3 regions of the Paenibacillus sp. FSL L8-0494 genome follow, and region 3 is predicted to be linked to each of the others. Evidence: riboswitches for the same ligand, from Rfam matches in the RefSeq annotation. Region 3 holds a riboswitch; each other region holds the start of a gene.
What was found. Region 3 has a riboswitch for cyclic di-GMP ahead of NYE35_RS02235 (anti-repressor SinI family protein). Riboswitches for the same ligand answer to the same signal wherever they lie in the genome.
Positions count from the first base shown of each region.

Region 1: it holds a riboswitch for cyclic di-GMP, as region 3 does, so the genes downstream of both, NYE35_RS21695 (thiamine pyrophosphate-binding protein) here and NYE35_RS02235 (anti-repressor SinI family protein) in region 3, are expected to answer to the same signal.
Region 2: it holds a riboswitch for cyclic di-GMP, as region 3 does, so the genes downstream of both, NYE35_RS30275 (NPCBM/NEW2 domain-containing protein) here and NYE35_RS02235 (anti-repressor SinI family protein) in region 3, are expected to answer to the same signal.

Region 1 is NZ_JBBOPQ010000001.1:4,762,248-4,769,065, forward strand. It holds gene serA (phosphoglycerate dehydrogenase) at 1-151, shown strand, start outside; gene NYE35_RS21680 (SDR family NAD(P)-dependent oxidoreductase) at 506-1,339, opposite strand; gene NYE35_RS21685 (helix-turn-helix transcriptional regulator) at 1,499-2,455, shown strand; gene NYE35_RS21690 (methyl-accepting chemotaxis protein) at 2,577-3,827, shown strand; cyclic di-GMP riboswitch class I at 4,002-4,098, shown strand; gene NYE35_RS21695 (thiamine pyrophosphate-binding protein) at 4,254-5,894, shown strand; gene NYE35_RS21700 (carboxymuconolactone decarboxylase family protein) at 5,905-6,273, shown strand; gene NYE35_RS21705 (hypothetical protein) at 6,481-6,818, shown strand, end outside.
Region 2 is NZ_JBBOPQ010000001.1:6,717,297-6,724,114, forward strand. It holds gene NYE35_RS30275 (NPCBM/NEW2 domain-containing protein) at 1-1,960, opposite strand, end outside; cyclic di-GMP riboswitch class I at 2,219-2,305, opposite strand; gene NYE35_RS30280 (hypothetical protein) at 2,463-3,029, opposite strand; gene NYE35_RS30285 (EAL domain-containing protein) at 3,146-4,129, opposite strand; gene NYE35_RS30290 (Crp/Fnr family transcriptional regulator) at 4,185-4,868, opposite strand; gene NYE35_RS30295 (leucine-rich repeat domain-containing protein) at 5,004-5,855, shown strand; gene NYE35_RS30300 (sensor domain-containing diguanylate cyclase) at 5,871-6,818, opposite strand, start outside.
Region 3 is NZ_JBBOPQ010000001.1:474,566-481,383, forward strand. It holds gene NYE35_RS02230 (2-oxoglutarate dehydrogenase E1 component) at 1-2,556, opposite strand, end outside; cyclic di-GMP riboswitch class I at 3,027-3,111, shown strand; gene NYE35_RS02235 (anti-repressor SinI family protein) at 3,139-3,294, shown strand; gene NYE35_RS02240 (helix-turn-helix domain-containing protein) at 3,402-3,731, opposite strand; gene NYE35_RS02245 (TasA family protein) at 3,901-4,509, opposite strand; gene sipW (signal peptidase I SipW) at 4,600-5,190, opposite strand; gene NYE35_RS02255 (hypothetical protein) at 5,192-6,385, opposite strand; gene NYE35_RS02260 (aldo/keto reductase) at 6,765-6,818, opposite strand, start outside.

The sequences.
Region 1 (6,818 bases), 4.3 Mb from region 3:
CAATATCGCCTCCATGCAAGTGGGACGTAAAATCGTTGGTGGCGAAGCAATCATGCTGCTGACCGTTGATAAAGCTGTACCTACTCATGTGCTTGTGAAGCTTGCTGGCCTGCCAGAAATCAACACTGCCGAAGAAATCATTCTTCTGTAAGCAATAAGATAGAAATCAAACAACAGAGCAGCGACTCTCCCCTTATAGGAGTTTCGCTGCTTTTGTTGTTGATCGTCGACCTATTTCGGCTTCATTTACAACACCGAATCGAGTTCCCCTGGAGACTTACGGACCCAGATGGCCTTATAAGCAATAACTTCACCTTTGAAGCAGTGTTTCGGACTCCAGTGCCGCTATTCCTCAAAAAGAGAGCTAAATCAGGTGTTTTGCCTATCAATAGCGTCTATGGGGACCGATAGCGTCCTAAATATACGAAAATGCTGCATTTAAGATCAGCTCTGTCCTTTACTGCTTCGTACACAGAAATGGGATCAAACAGATCAAGTTTGCTGTTTAGACTAAGAATGCGGGAACAGTCCGCCCATCGATGTCGGTAAATCCATACTTTTCAGCGAGCTTAGCAACCTGCTGCGGTTGACCGGTCATAGACATAACCTCAGGATCGGTTGCGAGAGCAGCGGCTGCCCTACCGATATAGGTTGTGGATTCAGTCATCTGCAATTCTTCAACCTCATGCCAATGCTCCTCATCCGTGTTCATGCTCTCCAACACCGCCTCTGTCCTCATCCAGCCCGGAGTAAGAGGAATAACTGCAATGTTGTCCTCTTTAAGCTCAATCGATAACCCGTAGGCCATGCGCACAAGTGTATTTTTAGAAAGATCATAATAGAAGTTTCCGAGATATTTGTAATGATCCCAAAAGGTTGTGTGGATGATTAGACCGCCAGCTTTTGCCTCGCGCATTAAAGGTATTGCGTAATAATTTGTTACCAACTGTGCCCTCACACCCGCATTAAACATATTGTCCCAATGCGCTGTTGGAAGCTCCCAGAAAGACTTCTGCTCAATAAGTAAATCGTTGCCGCCCCATACATTGTTGACTAAAATATCAAGCCGCCCTTGCTCTGAAGCAATCTGGCGAATGACCGTCTCTGTCTCCTGATCTTTTGTATGATCACATCGTATGGCGCTGCCGGACCCTCCCTCCGCTTTTATTTCCCTAAGCACGTTATCAATGCTCCGCTTGCTTTGCCCTGTGCCAGAGGCCTCTGTCGTTCTGCCCGTAATATAAACGAATGCACCTTTCCTTGCCAGCTCCAATGCAATTCCTCTACCAGCACCTCTGCTGCCTCCGGTGACCAATGCTACTTTTCCTTTTAAAGTCATGTTCTCAATCCTTTCTACATTTGTTTTTCTCTAAATGTTCTATATTTAATCCTTACCTTATATAAGTATAATTCTTTAATATGACATCAACTGACATATATAATATAATAATTAATTAAGAACTGACTAACATTTATTAGGAGGAGGAATGTTCCCTTAATGAGAGCCGATCGTTTGTTATCCATCTTACTTTTGCTGCAAAATCGTGGAAAGATGACGTCCCGTGAGCTAGCCCAGACCTTAGAAGTGTCTGAACGAACTGTGTTTAGAGATATGGAAGCCTTATGTACAGCAGGAATACCGATTCTTGCCGAACGGGGACGCGAAGGGGGCTGGATGCTCACGGAAGGATACCGAACCTCGTTAACGGGTATGAAGCCCTCAGAGATTGCTACTCTGCTGCTGTCCGCAGACTCCTCGATTTTAAAAGATCTGGGTATACAAAACGACTTTTCTTCTGCCGTACTCAAGCTGGAGGCTGCTTCGCCATCTAGGACGAATAATCCAGCCAGTTACCTAAGCCAGCGCATCCATATTGATGGTGCCAGCTGGCACCCTTCCGACGAGACCTATCCGTTCCTATCTATCCTGCAGGAAGCTGTTTGGGAAGATCGTAAAGTAAAGATCACTTACCCACGGAATGACGAGACGAAGGAACGTTTTATTGAACCTCTTGGGTTAGTCGCAAAACGTGGAGTTTGGTATGTAGTGGCACGAACCGAGGGTGAAATGCGGACTTTTCGCGTGTCAAGATTAATACAAGCTGAAGCAACTAATGAATCATTTGTCAGACCTGAGACTTTTGATTTAAAAAGCTACTGGGAACAGTCGACTTTAGCTTTTAAAGCAGCTCTGCCAAAATATGTAGTGAAATTAAAGGTGAATGAGTCTATTCTTAAAGAATTACAACGTGAAAGATATGTAACTATAACTTTAGTAGAACCCTCTGCTAATACTGGGTGGATGAACGTAGAGGCCGAGTTTAATACTATAGAATCTGCCTGTCGTATCGTACTCTCTTTTTCTCCTTCAGTTATTGTTTTAGCTCCTACCGAACTAGTAGGGATGGTAAAGTCTGCTATTAAAACAATTTCCACAATATATGAGGAATTTTGACATGAATTCTAAATATCTACTACTTAAAGAAGATTTATGACACTTCTCTATAGACCAATGACCTATAAATCCCCTATAATAACACCATTACATAAAATTTAATAAGGGGGACATTTTACCAATGAGCTGGATGCACAAACTTCCGTTAAAACAAAGAATTGTTGCCGGATGTTACCTCGTTGCCGCACTGTTTGCTATTCCTGTCTTAGTTACGTTAATGATTCTAGGTCAATTTCTCGTAGGAATTATACTAGTAGTTGTTCTTGCAGGTCTGACTTTACCTGTTGCTCGCTTCGTGGAGAGAACGCTTACATCATCTTTTGATGATATTGCTAATGTATCTCACAGTATTTCGAAGGGGGATTTCACTAGCAGAGCGGACGAAAATGGTTCAATGGGTGACGTAAGCCGCTCCTTTAACACAATGATTGATAAGCTCAAGAAGATTCTGACCGATGCATCGCAGATCACCCGTCAAGTAATGGATGCAAGCCGCGGAATCGAAGATAAGAACCAGAACCTGAAAATTGTTATGGCACAAGTAGCCTCTTCTTCTACCGAGCTCGCTCTTGGTGCAAATGAAATATCTACGGATATCGCTGATATGACAGAATCCATTAAAGACATTGAGACCAAAGTATCCAATTATACGAACTCCACCAAAGAAATGAACAGACGTTCAATACATACCTTAGAACTTGTTGAGCAAGGGCGCCAATCCGTAGATACACAGGCTGAAGGCATGCGTAAAAACATAGAGGCTACACAAAAAGTGGCTGATACTATTGAAGCTCTCTCACAAAATGCCCGCGGGATTACGATGATCACCAAGACCATCACAGAGATCGCTGAGCAGACCAACCTGCTGTCACTCAATGCCTCCATCGAAGCTGCTCGTGCCGGAGAGCATGGTCGGGGTTTTGCCGTTGTCGCTCAAGAGGTTCGCAAGCTTGCTGAGGAATCTACGGCTTCCACAAAAGAAGTATTCGGTTTGGTCCGCAGCATTGAGTCAGATATTAAACAAGCCATCGATAATATCGCCATCAATGAAGAGGTTGTGCAGGTTCAGAATGAAATGATCACTCAATCTGCCCATATTTTCGCACAAATTGTACAAAGCGTGCAGTACATTACCGAGCAAATCTCTTCATTCTCTGCGGAGAGTGATCTTATGCTAGAAAGTGCCTTGAAAATTTCCAGTGCAATTGAGAATATCTCAGCAATCACCGAAGAAACCGCTGCAGGCACTGAAGAGGTATCGGCGGCTATGAATGAACAGATTAATGCCCTGCAGTCTGTTGCAGAAGAAACGGAAAAAATGACCCAGGCCGTATTTAATCTGCAAAAAACCATTCATATCTTTAAATTCTAGTTCAAAACTATCAACTGCCACCTAAGCTGAGTCTTAGGTGGCAGTTTTTTTCGCGAGGCAAAACTTCATCTCTTGGACAAGACTTTCGTCAAATTTCGAGTTTTTTTAGCGGATTATGTTGACAAAAATTAATGAGGAATATATTGTAAAGGAAAATTATTCTTATCAACTATAAATTAATATTGGCAAAATCCTCGAAAGAGGATGACGCAAAACCATGGATCTACAGCCTCATTTTTTCGTTTGAGGCCATGATTGCCAGGTTGCAGAGGAACCAGGACGGCTGAACTATTGTTCAGTCTTAGCGGCGCCTTATGCCACCAACCTGTGCTTACTATAGAGCACAGGTTTTTACTTTTTGAGTATATTGATCTATCGTATCTATTCGGTAGATTAATAACTAATATATATCAAAAAACTTGTGAGGTGTTTCTTTTGAAGACAGTCGCAGATTACATGGCGGAAGCACTACGTAACCTAGGAGTCACCCATTCTTTTGGGATCATTGGCAAATCGATTTGTCCAATAGTTCTAAAGATGGTCGATTACGGTATTGAATTTATTCCCGGCAGACATGAAGCAAGCTCCGGATTCGAAGCAGCAGGGTATGCGCTGAAAACAGGTAACCTAGGCGTAGCATTTGGTACTTCGGGTCCTGGGGGAACTAACCTGCTTACAGCAGCAGCACATGCGAAAGCTAACAACCTACCTGTCCTATTTATTACCGGCCACCAATCCATTACAGAGCTTGGAATTCCTCAATGTCAGGACTCCACCTCTTTTCTGGCTGATTTAGCTGATATGTTCAGACCTGCCACCTTGTTCAGTAAATTGGTTGAACGTGGGGATCACTTTGGTACTATTTTTAATCATGCGATTTCTGTGGCCCTCACCAAACGGGGTCCTGTTCATCTTTGTATTCCTTTTGATGTACAAACTGAAGTATTGGAAGAATGCAATATTGTAATCCCTGAAAGAGAGTCTCTAATTAGTCAAGCTAATATCGATAGAGTCATCGATGCTATTCAAGCTGCTAAGAATCCTTTGATTATTGCGGGTAAAGGAATTAACCGCTCCGGAGCACATAAAGAGCTTGTTCAACTCGCAGAAACTTTTAATATTCCTGTAGTAACATCTCCTGGTGGAAAAGGGGCTATAGTCTGGGATCACCCGCTCTATCATGGTCCTATTGGCGTTGGCGGTTCGACCCACGGGGATGATTTATTGAATAAAAGCGATCTGTTTATAGTGCTTGGATCACGTTTAAGTGATATGACCATCTGTAATCTTAAACGGGAGAATCATCCAGCAACTTTAATTCAATTTGATATTGATCCAACCTTTGTCGGAAAAATCCTATTGTCCAAAACGATACCGGTCACTGGGGACCTGCGCGATAATTTGGTGCACTGCCTAAATCATATTGACCCAAGCACAATCACCAAACGTGAGGCTTTGGCCAATGCTGATTATTCAGAAGAGCTTCCAACCCTCAAGAATCTTTCACTGGCTTCAGTAATGAGCACTTTAAGTGATTTGATCCCTTATAATAATTCAATTTTCGTTGATGATGGAAGCCATGGATTCCACGCTGCAAAATGGTACAAGGTTAAGAAACCGGGCAGCTTTGTTTTTGATGCTTATTTTGCTTGCATGGGTAATTCGATCGGCATGGCTATTGGTGCAAAAGTTGCAGCTCCTGAAGAAACTGTCCTCTGCATTACAGGTGATGGTTGTTTCATGATGCTCGGCGCTGAGATTAACACCGCTGTCTGCAAAGATATCCCTGTCATCTTTATCGTGGTTAATAATAAGCAACTAGATATGGCTCTTAAGGGTATGGAGAAAACCACAGGTCGTATCGATGGAACTCTATATGAAGTACCAATGGACGCCGTGAAATTCGCTGAATCTCTAGGTGCTAAAGGCTACAAATGTGAGACTGCGGATGAATTCACAGCTGCAATTAAAGATGCGGTAGCTCTAAACCATGTTGCCGTTATTGAACTACTAACAGACCGTGATGAAGTCCCTCCGACTGCACACCGTACTTTGAACCTAAACTAGGAGGCTAACCATGAAGGAAAATATCAACAGTGGTCTCAACCACTTCACGAATCTATCAGGAGACTATGGCGCAAAAGCACTAGCTCCAATTAAAGACCACTTCCCTGACTTGGCTGAATTTATTATGGGGAATGCCTATGGCGATATTTTTCAACGTAATACTATAGCCCCTGACTGGAAGGAAATTGCAGTCATTTCATCTTTAATTTCAATGGGTCAATTCGAACAGCTGGGTGTTCATTATGTCATGGCCCTTCGTGTTGGAGTCACCGTAGAACAGCTTAAAGGTATTCTATTACACTTAGTACCCGTTATAGGGGCACCTAGAATCATCACAGCTTTTAATATCCTGCTTGCAACCATAGAAGAAATCCAATAACCCAACAGTTCGACAACAATATACAAAATTCGACTTTATTATTGCATGCACTTGAAAAATATGCCTATAATAGAGTCGGAATATCCCAATACTTGCTGTATAGTGTCGAATTTTGACTTTTATAAAACAGCTAAGTGGATATATAAAGGGCTGGATATTGCAGTCGAACTGTTTTGGACAAATTCAATCTATGGGAGAGATTTAGGCATGGGAAGTTTCATTTTGAAGACAGACACTGCAAATAAGGTTATTAACATTGAGTTGGATGGAACATTTTCTGAAGAAGATGGTCTAAAATCTATTCAAGCTTATCAACAAACTATCAATCCAATTACTCCAGCTGACTATGAACTAAAAATCGACTGCAGAAAGCTAAATGTAACTGCACCAGATGTGGTACCTCTTTTAGAAAGCTGCTTTGTAATGTTTAAGAATGATGGGTTTGTAAAAGTAAATCTAACGCTTGAAAATAACCCGATCCTCAAAATGCAGCTTTCCCGTCTTGGCCGTAAAGCTGGACTCGATAACATCGAGATCATTTCTGC
Region 2 (6,818 bases), 6.2 Mb from region 3:
GAACCGCTTTATCTTCGTCTAATCTTTGTTTGTATGTGGTTAAGAAGGTTCTGAATTGTTCTGGATCCGTGGTCTTGGTCATAAAAGGAATCTTTTCTAAACCTTCGAAGCGGATCAGTGGCGCCTTCCCTTGCTCCTCAGCTGTATAGGGATTTACGATATAAACGGTGCCGCCCTTAGTTACATCATGAGCATAAGCACTAGTCGTTGTAATTTCAGGTACAGTTATAGTGTTCTTGCCCGCACGCAATTGTACGCCCCTAGCCCAACTATTCCAAGCTCCCTCTTGTTGAGAAAAGATCAAAGAAGGCAACTTATCACCCGAAGCAGCATCCACATAAACATTGATGGTCTCGCCAGGCATTGCCGCAAGTCCTGTAGGCTGGTTGTTCGTGCCGAAGCCTATTCTCAGGTTTTGCTGAGCATGTTTTTTCATATCTCCACGCTGCTCGGCCTCAATGATGGTGCCTTCGGTTTGAACTTCACCATTCACTAGCTTCTTAGCTAAATCCAAAGAATCTTTCAGGATTGGATAGAGCGGATGTACTTTTGCCGCTTCTTCTAATTCGTTGATTGCTTCGACGCTATTATAAGCAGGCACAACCGCACTCATCGTTCCATCTGTGAAAATACCATTTACAGCTTCGCTTACTTTATCTTCTGTATAAAATCTAAATTCAGCCGCAAAAGGTCTGTTAATATTAGCTTTTGTGAACTTAAATTTTAATCTTTTAAACTTCGTCGGCTCGAATTTAAATTCCAAAAAATCATTGGTACTAATCGCGGTTCCGCTAGATACCAGTTGGAAGGTCTCTCCTTTACTCGTCTCTGATGCATAGATTTCAAAAGCCTCTGGGAATCCTTTGCGGTTATCTCTAGCCAAAAAAGCCACTCTGTCCAGCACTTCCGCTTGCGCTAGTTCAAACACGACTTCATTCGTGAAGCTTGCATCATTGTTTTTGTTCGTTTCCCAATGCGTAGTGGGCTGGTCATCCAGCATATATTCAGGCTTCGTACCTGGGTAGCTTCCACCGTTCACCGTTACTTTTGATACGTTTGCATTTGGCATTCTATAAGCTTGGCTATAGGCATTTTCATAGGCTGTACCATACCCTTTTAGCTTCGAAACCTTGGCTGCCGTTGCGTCTACCTGATGGTTCTCCAAAAGGATCTTTGCATTCTCTATCTCTTCTTTAAACTGCGTATACAGTGGATGTGCCTGCACTTCATTCTCTAAAGCTGTTAATTTCTCTGTCGTATTAAAGGCAGCACTAACTTGGCTCAAGGTATCATCTGTAAATAAATTTTTCATTTTAGCAGAGACACTATCCTCTTTATAAAAAGAAAACTCAGCCGCACTCGCCCAATCTTGGTTGGCTTTTTTGAAGACAAATTTAAATCTCTTAAAAGCCGTAGGTGCGAACTGAATCTCCACTACATCACCGGTTGAGCCTTTATATTCTCCAGAAGACACGAGTGTGAAATCGCCCGCATCTGTAGTGGAGCCATAGATATCAAATTCTTGAGCAAAACCTTTACCTTTAGCACCAGATTGCCTAGCGGCGTAGACCATTCTATTTAATTCAGTGGACTCATTGAAAACAAACACAACCTCATTCGTAAACGTTGAACTATTCGGTTTGCCAGTCTCCCAATGCGTGCTCATATCCCCATCCATAGCCTTAGCTATAGGCGAGCCTGAGTAGTTGCCACCGTTATTTGTGATGGATTTAATATTTGCTGGATTCATTCTAAAAACCTCATTATAGGCATTTAGAGCATCCTTGCCGTACAGCTCAAACGGAATAACCGAAGCGTTGCTTAATAAGTTGACCTTACTTTGCGCGACTGTTTTTGTTACATTTACCTTGCTTGCCTCACTTGCTAAAGCATAACCTGCCTCACTCGAAAAACTGGCTAACATGGCCGCCGATGTAGCGATCGCAATCATTTTCTTCATCTCTTCTTACCCCCAGATGTCATATGAATCTCTCCAGTGCCCAAAAATGGGCACAAAAAAAACTACCCCAAAAGAGTAGCTTGATTGCGTATAAAGTCGCCTAAAAATTAAGACTTAATTTTTATTAAACCTTAACAAGCATAAACGTCTTCGGCGTCCTTATAAGGACGGTAAGCGTTTAAGCGAGAAATATAAGATATTAAGTATAGGTGTATAACTTATACTTTCTTATATTTTAACAAAAAGCGTTACACACTCTTTGGCAGCTGGCTGACAATAGTTATGATAACCTTAGTCCCTATAGCTTTGCGTCCCTACATTTCCATAGGTTTGCCTATGAAGTTTCGAATACATTCAAAGAGTAACATAAGCCTAGATCTGATCGCATGATTAATTGGTATGAAATGAGTATAGGTAATTGCAATTAGTTTTTCTCATGTGATAGATATTATTTATCGACTATCCCGGAAGAGAATGGGATCCTTTAGGACTGGAGGTCTAATTAACTCCCCGATCCGAACAAACGCCGGAACCAATTCCACACATCGCCCGTGATGGGAATTAATCCGAAACCATGTTCGCCAACTGCGATTACACCATATGCCCATTGTCCGATAGCTATGGCACCCCCAGCGATCCTGCCTATCGCTATCGCACCAAACGCCGTATCCCCTATGGCGATGGCCCCCAACGCTTTTTCCGCGATTGCGATCGCTCCTACAGCCACTCCTGCAATCGCAATCGCTCCCACTGCGAAGCCAAGCCAGCTAAGTGCTATTGCTCCAATCGCTAACCACATTCCCAGTGATATTGCTCCTAAGGAAAGTACGCCCACGCTTATCGCACCTATGGAAATCAATCCGACAGCTACATCTCCAATAGCGATTAAACCAACAGCTGTCTTTACACGGGGTTTACTTCCATGACCATACTTTTGACCTGAGTATCGCCCTAAATTACTACGAATACTGATGACCGGAAATGAGGGAGAAGGCCATTGATAATCAATTTCTCGTCCATCAAAGCCCCTAGAATCCGCCCAGCGCGTTACAAATTGATGCCATTTCATATCCATCCCGTCCCCCTTTTCAAATTACCTAAATTATACAACCCCGAGGGTTGGCTGTACTCAGACTCTGACCTGAAATTCATCTCATCCTCTGGACCGATATATACTCATTAGGATTACTGTTTGGGAATAGGATCAGGCTTTCCAAATAAATATCCCTGAAACAACTGATAACCACTCTGCTTAAGCCATTCAAAGTCCTCTCTAAACTCCACACCTTCTGCTAAAGGAACAGATTGGATTTCTAAAGCCTTTTCTAAAAATTGTTTAGCTATTTTCTGTTTGTTCGGATCACTGGACACGCCTTGAACATATTTCATATCTAACTTCATGTAATGAGGTTTAAGCTCCAATAACATCTCGATCGTGCTGAAGCCCTCACCAACATCATCTAAAGCGTATTCAAATCCCCGATCCTTGTAATATGTCAAAATAGCTTTCAAATGAGCGAGATCATCCACTTTCTCCGTCTCAACAACTTCAAAGACAAAAAGAGAGGGGTCGACGCCTAATTGATTGGCCAGTTCAACGGTTGATCTTAAGCAGAACTCTGGAGCGTAAATTGATGTAGGGATAAAATTAATAAACGTTTTTTTATTTAAGGGTGCAGCATATTTTACAGCCGTCATTCTACATAACCTGTCTAAAGCATATAAACGCCCACGATTCCGTGCCGCCGCAAAAATCTCATTAGGATAGATAAGGGATCCGTCTTCTTTTTTAAATCTGGATAGGAGCTCGTATGCAAAAATCTCTTCCCTTACGTTCACAATCGGTTGGAAGTAGCAAGTAACAAGACCCTTAGTGATAACCTCATCAATCCACTCCATATCAAGTACATTGGGTAATTCGGATAGAGGTCTCCATGTTTGGTCATCTATACGAAATTCAATTTTCCCGGACTCCATATGATCGTTACAGAAATCCAGAAGATCTCGCGCTTCAGCTTCCTTAATCGTAATCACATTTTCTTCTACCTTATGTATCGTATTCCTTCTACTCAAGTGATGAATAACCTCAGGTAAAACCCTAAGATTAAGCTCACCATGAGCCTTGATTTGAAAATTCAGCTCTCTTACTACACAATGATTACAAGCCATATTCATAACCCCTTTAATAATGGATTCTTTGAAAAAGATCCCGGAACGGCTCTTCTCAATCGAAATCCGTATACTCCAGTAAATATGTCGCGTCTAACACGGTGATCTGCTGATGTTGAATCTCAATAATCTTTTGCTCTTGCAGATCTTTAAGCACAAGGGTAGCCGTCTCCCTTAACGTTCCGATCATATCCGCGAACTGCTGATGGGTCAATCGAAGATCAATCCGCTGTTTGCCTTGCTCCTCTACTCCAAATCTTTGGTATAGTCTTCTCAGCGTAAATATCGCACGCGCTCTCGCATCATGAAATTTCATTTCATGTAATAACCGATTCGATAAAAATAAACGGTCCATTTGCAGCAGCATCAATTGCTCCTTAATCAACGGGTAATCGGCAAGCATCTGCTTAAAAAGCTCATGTTTAATCTCAAATAATACAGTATCATTCATAGCCACCGCAGACAGCACTCTTATATTGGAGGGATGGATCACTTCCAGATCGCCAAAGAAATCGCCTTTTCCAAAAAGATCTACGGTATGCTCTTTCCCTTTCGTAGTAGCGTACACCCTTATAATCCCCGAATAGATAATGTAGGCATAATCCCCCGGATCTGATTCTGCAAACACCAGGGTCCCCTTAGAATATGCCTTATAAGTGAATAATCCTGAGACCGCCTCGATCTTCTCCGAGGGTAAACCTTGAAAAAAGCGAGTGCCAGTCCAAAAAGAAGCTTCCATCTCATTATTCCTTTCTAACACATTCCATAGTTTTGTATGCCAACATACTGATAATAAATCATCATCCTGTTATATTCTATCGTAACGTTGTCACATAGGCTTGATGCCAATACAAATTACAAAGGAGATCCATTCATGAAATATAATTTTGACGGAAAAGGACTTATTGAAACGCCAGATGTCGTGTTTGAGAGCAATCCGCTACTAGAACTGAGCATGTACAACAATCATATTAAAGAGATTCCCGATCAGCTCTTCCTTCATGACGAATTAGAGGCACTTAATTATGCGGGCAATGAAATCGAACAGTTATCCGAGAACATCGGTCGCTTAGTTCACCTAAGAATGCTGGATTTAGGCCATAATCGGCTGAAGGTGTTGCCGGAGAGCATTGGCGGATTGCAGGGGTTGGATTCTTTTCTATACCTAAGCAATAATCAGTTCGAACAGCTGCCGGAGCAGCTCTGTATTCTCCAGAAACTTAAGTATCTGAACGTAACAGATAATCATCTCAAGCAATTGCCTGCCCGTATAGGCGAAATGAGCAGTCTGATTGAATTGCGGCTTTATTATAATCAGCTAGAATGTTTACCTGATTCGATCACACAAATAAAAGGGCTAAGAGAGATCCATCTCTATGGTAATCAACTGGTCATGTTACCAGAACATTTGGGTGCTATAGAAGAACTTCGGATACTTGATTTAAGTGATAATCGAATCACTAAGCTGCCTTCATCTATCGGTAATTTAAGCAAGTTAAGAAGACTGAACCTTAGAAAAAATAAACTTAATCAGCTTCCTGAGGAAATAGGTCAATTAAGCAGCCTTGTTGAGCTTGATTTAAGAGATAATCATCTGCAAGAAATCCCGGATTCGATTCTACAACTTGGACGATTAGAGAAACTGGATTTAAGATGGAATCACAGCTTAAGAAGAAAAGAATTATTAGAGCAATTAGAGCAAAGAGGATGTATCGTTTATAAATAACAAAAAAGCCTCCGATTAAAGAAGCTTTTCACTCAAATCCATAATATGCGTAACGCGATTTCTCCCCTGTTCTTTCGAAGCGTAAAGCGCATGGTCAGCTTTTTCCAGAAGAGTGATGTCTGTATCGGTTGCTTCAAAAGTAGCTATGCCGACGCTTACCGTAACCCTGCCAATCTCCCAAGTGGAGCTGGCAATGAATTGCCGCAAATTGTCCGCTATAGCCTTGGCATCCGATGAATCTATATTAGGCAGCAGAAGGATAAACTCCTCACCACCATACCTAGCTACGATATCTTCTTTACGAGATTGGGATTTCAGGATACTCGCCAATTTCTCCAGGACATAATCACCCATCTGATGACCGTAGGTATCATTCACATTTTTAAAGTGATCAATATCTAAAATACATAATGAAAAAGGCGCCTGATCACGGTGATACGCTGCAATCTGCTCTTCCAGCTTTTCTTGCAGGAACCTTCTATTCTTTAATCCAGTAAGCTTGTCTGTAGTAGATAGCTCTACTAAAACGGCATTCATCTCCAGCAATTCAGCTTGCTTTTGCTCGATTTCCAGGTGGATTTGTTTGAGCTTTGCCAGCGCCTGATCTTTTTCCCAATAGGCCTCTTCTATTTGCTTCTTCGCAGATCGTAACTCTAGCTCATAATCAATACGTTTGCCCATCTGTACGAGAATACAATCAATGACCTCTACACCTTCACACTCGAGGCGTCTACCATTTAACAAGTAAGGGACGGCTTGTCCCTTGCTGTCCTTCAAATTGATAAATAGCTCTTCTACATGTCCATTCAGATTGATAAAAGGATAGAAGTATGAATGAAAAATAAGCTTGTTTGCCGTAGACATGATAGATTCAAAATGTTTATTTACCAAATCAACCTGCTGATATCCCATCCCATCCAAAAAGGTTTGATTCACATTGAGGATCATTCCTTCATGGGTAAT
Region 3 (6,818 bases):
CAGCCATGACCAATCCTTATCAGGTGCTGCTTCCAGTTCTGTTTGGATGTCGATAGCGACTTTACCGCTGCAGACTACGAGCCGTTTAACTTCACTTGGTTTCTGGCCAAGCAAAGATTCAGCTAATACAGGCTTGAATTGTCCTGAAGCCAGCTCGGTTCCGGCAGAAGTGCTGCGCGTATTCCGAATGAGACTTTTCGGCGTCATAATGACTAGCGGTTTAGCATCTTCCTGCCCGCATAACGCTGCTTGGCGCCGCAGCAGATGGAAATATTGCGAAGCGGTAGTCAGATTAGCGACTGTCCAGTTCTCCTCAGCGGATAGCTGCAAGAACCGTTCCAGCCTACCGCTGGAGTGCTCAGGTCCCTGTCCTTCGTAGCCATGCGGCAGCATGATGACGAGATTGCTGCGCTGTGTCCATTTGGCGCGTCCAGCCGCAATGAACTGGTCAAAAATAACCTGACCCGCATTGGCGAAATCACCATACTGTGCTTCCCAGATTACGAAGGTTTCCGGTGCGAACACATTATAACCATATTCAAAGCCTAATACTGATGCCTCTGACAATGGACTGTTGTATACGCCAAAGGAGGCACGGGAATCGCTTAGCTGATGTAGCGGAGAGAATAAATCTCCTGTTTTACTGTCGTGCAGCACCAGATGGCGATGTGCGAAGGTTCCGCGTTGGGCATCTTGACCGCTCAGTCGGATGGGCGTCCCATTTTTCAAAATGGTAGCGAAGGCTAACGTTTCAGCCAGTGCCCAGTCGACCTTTTCACCCTCATTCAGTGCATCTTTACGACGTTGTAAAATGCGCTCCAGCTTCGGATAAACCTGGAATCCAGCTGGAACCGTCAACAGTTCACGATTGATCTCCTGCAGGCTGGAGATGGATACCGCTGTAGTGTTTGCCGCTGCGCGGTCCGTTTGTAGAGGAATGAAGGCTTTGGGTTCTTTTTTCTTATGATTGCCTTCCTTCATATTATCGTACGCACGCTGCAATACGCTTTCTGCTTCAGCATTCATCTTTTGTACGTCTTCGGCGGTAAGAACCTTTTCGTTTTTCAGTCTCTCTGCATAAACCTTGTAGACGGTTGGATGATTGCGAACCTTGCCGTAGACAATAGGTTGTGTGGTTTCAGGATCATCCATTTCGTTGTGACCATGACGGCGGTAGCCGATGAGATCAATTACGAAATCTTTTTTGAATTGATGGCGGTATGCGCTAGCTAAACGTACGGCTGCTACGCAGGCCTCTGGGTCATCAGCGTTGACATGGACTATCGGGATTTCATACCCTTTGGCGATGTCACTCGCATAATGCGTAGAACGGGAATCTTCACTTTCAGTCGTAAAACCAATTCGGTTATTAACAATGATATGGATCGTCCCACCATTTTGATAACCTTGAAGTTTGCCGATATTAAGCGTTTCTGCAACAATTCCTTCACCTGGAAAAGCAGCATCACCATGCATCAGCACCGCCATAGCTTTACTGGTATCAATCTTCGGCAGTCCTGCAGTGCTCCGGTCTTCTTGTGCGGCACGAGTGAAACCTTCCACGACAGGATTGACGAATTCCAAGTGACTTGGGTTATTCGCTAGTGTTATTCTTGTGCGTACGGTTTCTCCTTCACGGACAGCACGGTCTGCACCGAGATGGTATTTCACATCACCTGTCCAGCCATAGTTAATGCCTGTGGAGCCTTCGGAAGGGAAAAGCTCCTTGTTCGGAGAATGATGAAACTCTGAAAATATGATATCATAAGGTTTGCCCAAAATATGTGCAAGAACGTTGAGGCGACCGCGATGCGCCATGCCCATCAAAATATGCTCTGCACCGTCATGTGCAGCAGCGCGTACGATTTCGTCTAACATCGGCACAAGAGCATCATTGCCTTCAAGACTGAAACGCTTCTGACCTACAAAAGTCTTGTGGAGGAAGGTTTCAAATTGCTCTACCTGAATCAGGCGGTTCAGGAGCTCTTTGCGTTCTGTATTATTTAGGGGTGCTGGTGAGCTGGTGGATTCTGCCTGTCTATTTAGCCATTGCAGTTCTTTTTCTTCATGCACATGCCCGAATTCATAGGCGATAGTCTTGGTGTATGCCTGACGCATACGTTGCACGGCATCCCACCCGGTATGCACATCATTCGGCGCATTTTCCCATATAAGCGTGGCAGGCAGTGCAATCAGGTCTTCGCGGGTCAGACCATAGGTTTCAGGCTCAAGATATTTTGCCATGGGATTCTGATCGCGTACCAGCGGATCAATTTCAGCGGCCATATGGCCATATATACGAATATTGGCGATTAGCTTGGAAGCTCTTACTGCTTTTCTAAGCCATTCGGTGTCTCCCGAGATGCGCGGCTGAGGAGCCGGTTCGCTATCCGGAGTTAGGGGAGGGGGTCCCGAATTTGTAAAAAGCTCGCGATAATTATTTTCTACGGTGGAGGGATCTTTCACAAACTGTTCATATCTTTCTTGAATGTAGCCTAAATTGGGTCCGTAATACTTACTCCAAATGGATTCGTTATAGGGCTCTTTGGCTGCCATGAATACATCCTCCTTAACGGATGAACTCCATACGTGACATTTTGTGTCAACGCTTACTGGAGCTGTGATGATTGCGGTTTCATTTCTCATCTTATTGTGCTACTTTCAGCCACTGTAATCAATTCATTCTTTCGTCCAATACGTTCGCAAAATGGTATAGGTTAGCTTGTTCTAATGAAAAGAAGGGTGTTTCTTCTCATTACCCATTCTAAAGGCCTATTAAAATGATTCTATTATCCTTATTTTTAACTATTAGGTCAGTAAATATTTATTTTGCTAGTACAATTTATTTTATGTAACGGACGAGTATCGTGATAATCGGACAAGATCTTTGAAAAAAAATCTTTTATTTTTCGTTTTTAAAATAGAAAGTAACCAGGAATCGACACACTTTTCCGCTTTCTTTTTGTATAATGTTATTGCAGATAGTAATTTTATAGTTTTTTAAGCAGATCCTTTCGTGAAAAGGGTCCAGTAAAAGGTAAACTTGCCGAAAGGCAGGGGCACAAAGTCGCGGGTCTAAGGTAGAGATACTATGACAGCCGGATTGCCTGGGGACGTAAAATCTTAGGGGGAGATTTTTTGGAAAAGTCCAACCAGGGTAGCAACAGAGAACAGCAGTTTATTGATCTGGATCAAGAGTGGGTACATTTATTATTAGCAGCTAAGAAGGCTGGCATTAAGGCAGATGAAATCCGCCAGTTCTTTCATGAGAAAACTGTGCAGATCGTGCAGTAATACATTAGAGGGGTTACATATCGAAAAAGGGCACAGCGGTTCTTCGCTGTGTCCTTTTTCGATATGATTTAGTAGAAGAGAGGATCGTACCAGATTAGTAGGAAGTATTAATCCTTTTGATCGAGCTTCCATTTCTGATAGTCCAGAAATTCTTTGAATTCGCGTTTGCTAATGCCTGAGTCCATAGCTTCCTGCACCAATCGGAACCATTCCGAATCTAAATGTGATTCCTCTGCATCATTTGGTTCTCCATAGAGTAGGGCATGAATGGATACCTGAAGCGCGTCAGCGATCTTTTCGATAAACTGGATGGATGGATTGGATTGGATGTTTCTCTCCACGTTGCTAAGATACGACTTAGCCACATCTGCTCTGTCCGCAAGCTCAGATAGGGAGAAACCCTTGTCTAGGCGGAGCTGCTGGATACGTTGGCCCATATTCTGTGGCACTATGCTGACGCCCCTCCGTAATTTTTGTTATTAGTATAGCAAATATCAATAAATCGGACAAAGTTTATTGTAAAGAGAAGAGCAGCAATCTGCTTATCCGTGGCCGGATTCAGGATCTGCTGCTCTTCGAGTATTTTATTAAATTACTTTATTGATCTTAGTAGTCTTTTTTCGCACCTTGTTTAGCTACGAAATCCCAAGTCAGTGTTAAGCTATCGCCTTGGAAAATATTTTGATCTTGGTTATTTTCCACAAATTCGAATTGGACGGAGAAGCTGTCATTGGTACCGGCTTTAATACCGGATGCTTCGGTAAAGAGTTGATCCCAACCTGTATTTTTTACGAGATCCGGATGCTGACTTTTTAAAGCAGCAAGTGTAGTCTCATAAACTACATTTTCAGGAGAGACGATAGGTACCCCTTTATCATTATTTCTAAGGAATTTAACTTTAATGAACTCGGCTAAATCCAGGTAGTTATCTCCTTTAGCATCCGTGATTTGAGTCGATGTATTCAGAATGATAGATCCGATATCGAGCGAACCATCGTTTTTCAATTTGAAGGATTTAGTTACAGTATCACCTGGTTTCAGGTTAGGAATATTAACGATGACAGAAGGGTCGGAGTTCAGATCGAGTGTACCCGCTGCGAATGTAGCTGTGCTTTGCGCAGTGTCGCTAAAGTATGCGAAGGTTCCTCCGCCGATTAATGATAAACCCAGTGCTGCAGATGCTACGCCAAGACCCAATGTTTTCTTGATACCCATAATAAAATTCCTCCTCAAATTTGTGTTTGAATTTTTTATAAAATTTATATATTGTATCTTCCGGTTCGTAAGCGGAAGTGGACAATCAACTTAGGGCTGTGTTTCTGTTGGGGACGGTGAGGCTGGCAGTAGGGCAGCATTTTTCTTTTCTAATGCAGCTACAGCCTTCCAAGAGGTATACAGAGCATAGAGCAGAAGCATCAAGCCAGGCACGATCATGAGGACTACACTTCCAGCTTTGGAAACCGCGAAATTCATAGCGTAACCGACATAGGGTACAGTGACCCCGGTATACTGAGCTACAACATTCGCAGAACTGGTAGGGTTCATGTCGGGTGCGTCGTTGTTATCGCCTTTAGTGCGATAAACAGCTTCACCAGTAGCGTTATTGACGGTCGCTTCTACAATCCGGTGAGTAATGAGCAGATTATCTTCGTTCCTAAAGGTGATGACATCGCCTGGTTTGAAACGATTCATATCCCCTCCGGGTTTTAATGCGACAATTGAGCCTGTCTGAATTCCTGGTTCCATCGATCCTGAGAGTACGGTTTTGATCTCATATCCGAAGAAAGCAGGTTCACCACCGGAGGCCTTGGATAACACTACGGCTGCCACCAGCAGAATAAAGATCACAAGCATTAAGCTCGATAAGGTATTATTGATAATTTTTTTAATTCGCATCTTATTCTCCACCTTTCTCAGGTTGAGGGTCCGAAGGAGCTTGGGTTGCTACCGGCGGGGTAGTCGTACTGTCTTCCGCCTTTGGCGTCTCTTGTGGAGCCTCTTGCTGAGGAACATCTTTTGGAATTGTGAGCTCTTCACCAATTTCCGGCTTAACCGGGTCAGTGGCTGGGGCTTCAGGTTGTTCTTTATTTGGGGCTTCCGGAGCAGCTTCACCTGACGTTGGAGGGGTTGCCTCAGCTTTCGCTTTATCCTCGGCTTCTTGTTGCTTTTTCTCCTCAGCCAAACGTTCTTCTTCCTTCTTCGCTTCTTCTTCCTTCTTCGCTTCTTCTTCTTTCTTTGCTTGCTCTTCTTCTAGCCGAGCTTTTTCAAGCTCTTCTAGTTTTTGCTCGCGAGTCTGACTGATCATTTGGAGTTTATCTTGAAGGGTAGTGATACCTGAGGTTGCCGATTCTTTAAGGTTAGTCAATTCGGTATTTAGAGCTTCATAAGTGGAGGTGAGGTCGCTAGAGATCACGCCATCTGGTTGAGTGAAGGTAATCAGGAATGGCAGTGGCTGTGGGAACTCTCCTTCGCGTAATTCAAGTTGTCCATAAGCATCACTGGTAACTACCGAAGCGAATGGAAGACCGACATCGTGTATGGAGGTTAGGTAACTAATAACTCCATTTAAGGAAGCATTCAAGGATTCCGAGATCACACCGCTTTGATTCAGGCTGCTTTGTAAATCTCTGAAAAATTGCTCATCCTTGATTTCTAGACAGTTTGAATCTAGAGAAGTCATATATCCTCCTATCTGGAAGAGTAAGGCTGCTGCTGCACTTAGCTCATTGTGGATTTGATTCCAAATTTGGCTGTTAGCCGCCAGTTGCTCGTTAACGCTATCTATTTGGGATTGAAGCGCCGCTATTTGCGAAGAAATCTCTTGTGCAGCGACATCAAGCTCTTCCAGCGACATCCCTTCTATTCCCGAAACGTCCGAGTAGTTAGCTGATGAGGAAAAGGGTTGTAGTGATTCTTTTAAAGTGAGCGCTCGATTAACATGCTCTTTGAACTCTGTAAGCAGTGCCTTGATCGAATTCGGAAATACTTCGCAAAAGCTAATCGTGCTAGTGGTTTGCGCAGCAGCTCCAAAGCCTCCATAGGTACCACCAACTTGCTGCGAGGTATATAGAAATAAGACGGAGACAGCCATTCCTGATTGCAGTATACGTAAACCAATTTTCCTGTTTCTTCTAGGTCTTCTCCTTGCTGATCTGGGTCTCAGAGGAATACCTCCCCTCAATGTCTGTTTCTTTGGTTCGTTATTATCGTTCTTTATTAAGAACGACTTCTGTAATGAATCATACATGGAATAAAACAAAAAGAAAACTGCCAATAACGCGCATTTGTACTCTATAAAGAACAAAAATGATAATTTATCTCTGAATAACTCCATTTATCGCTCGATTACTAAATATATTCGCAATAAAGAACGATCTATTAGGGTGATTCGCAAAAAAATACCCGGCTCGCAGTAAAAACGCGAGCCGGGTATAAGTGGAGTAATGAAGTTGAGAATATAAATGTATATGTTACGGAAGTTTTGAACCACGTGAACTAACATACAGGTCGTACCATTCCTTACG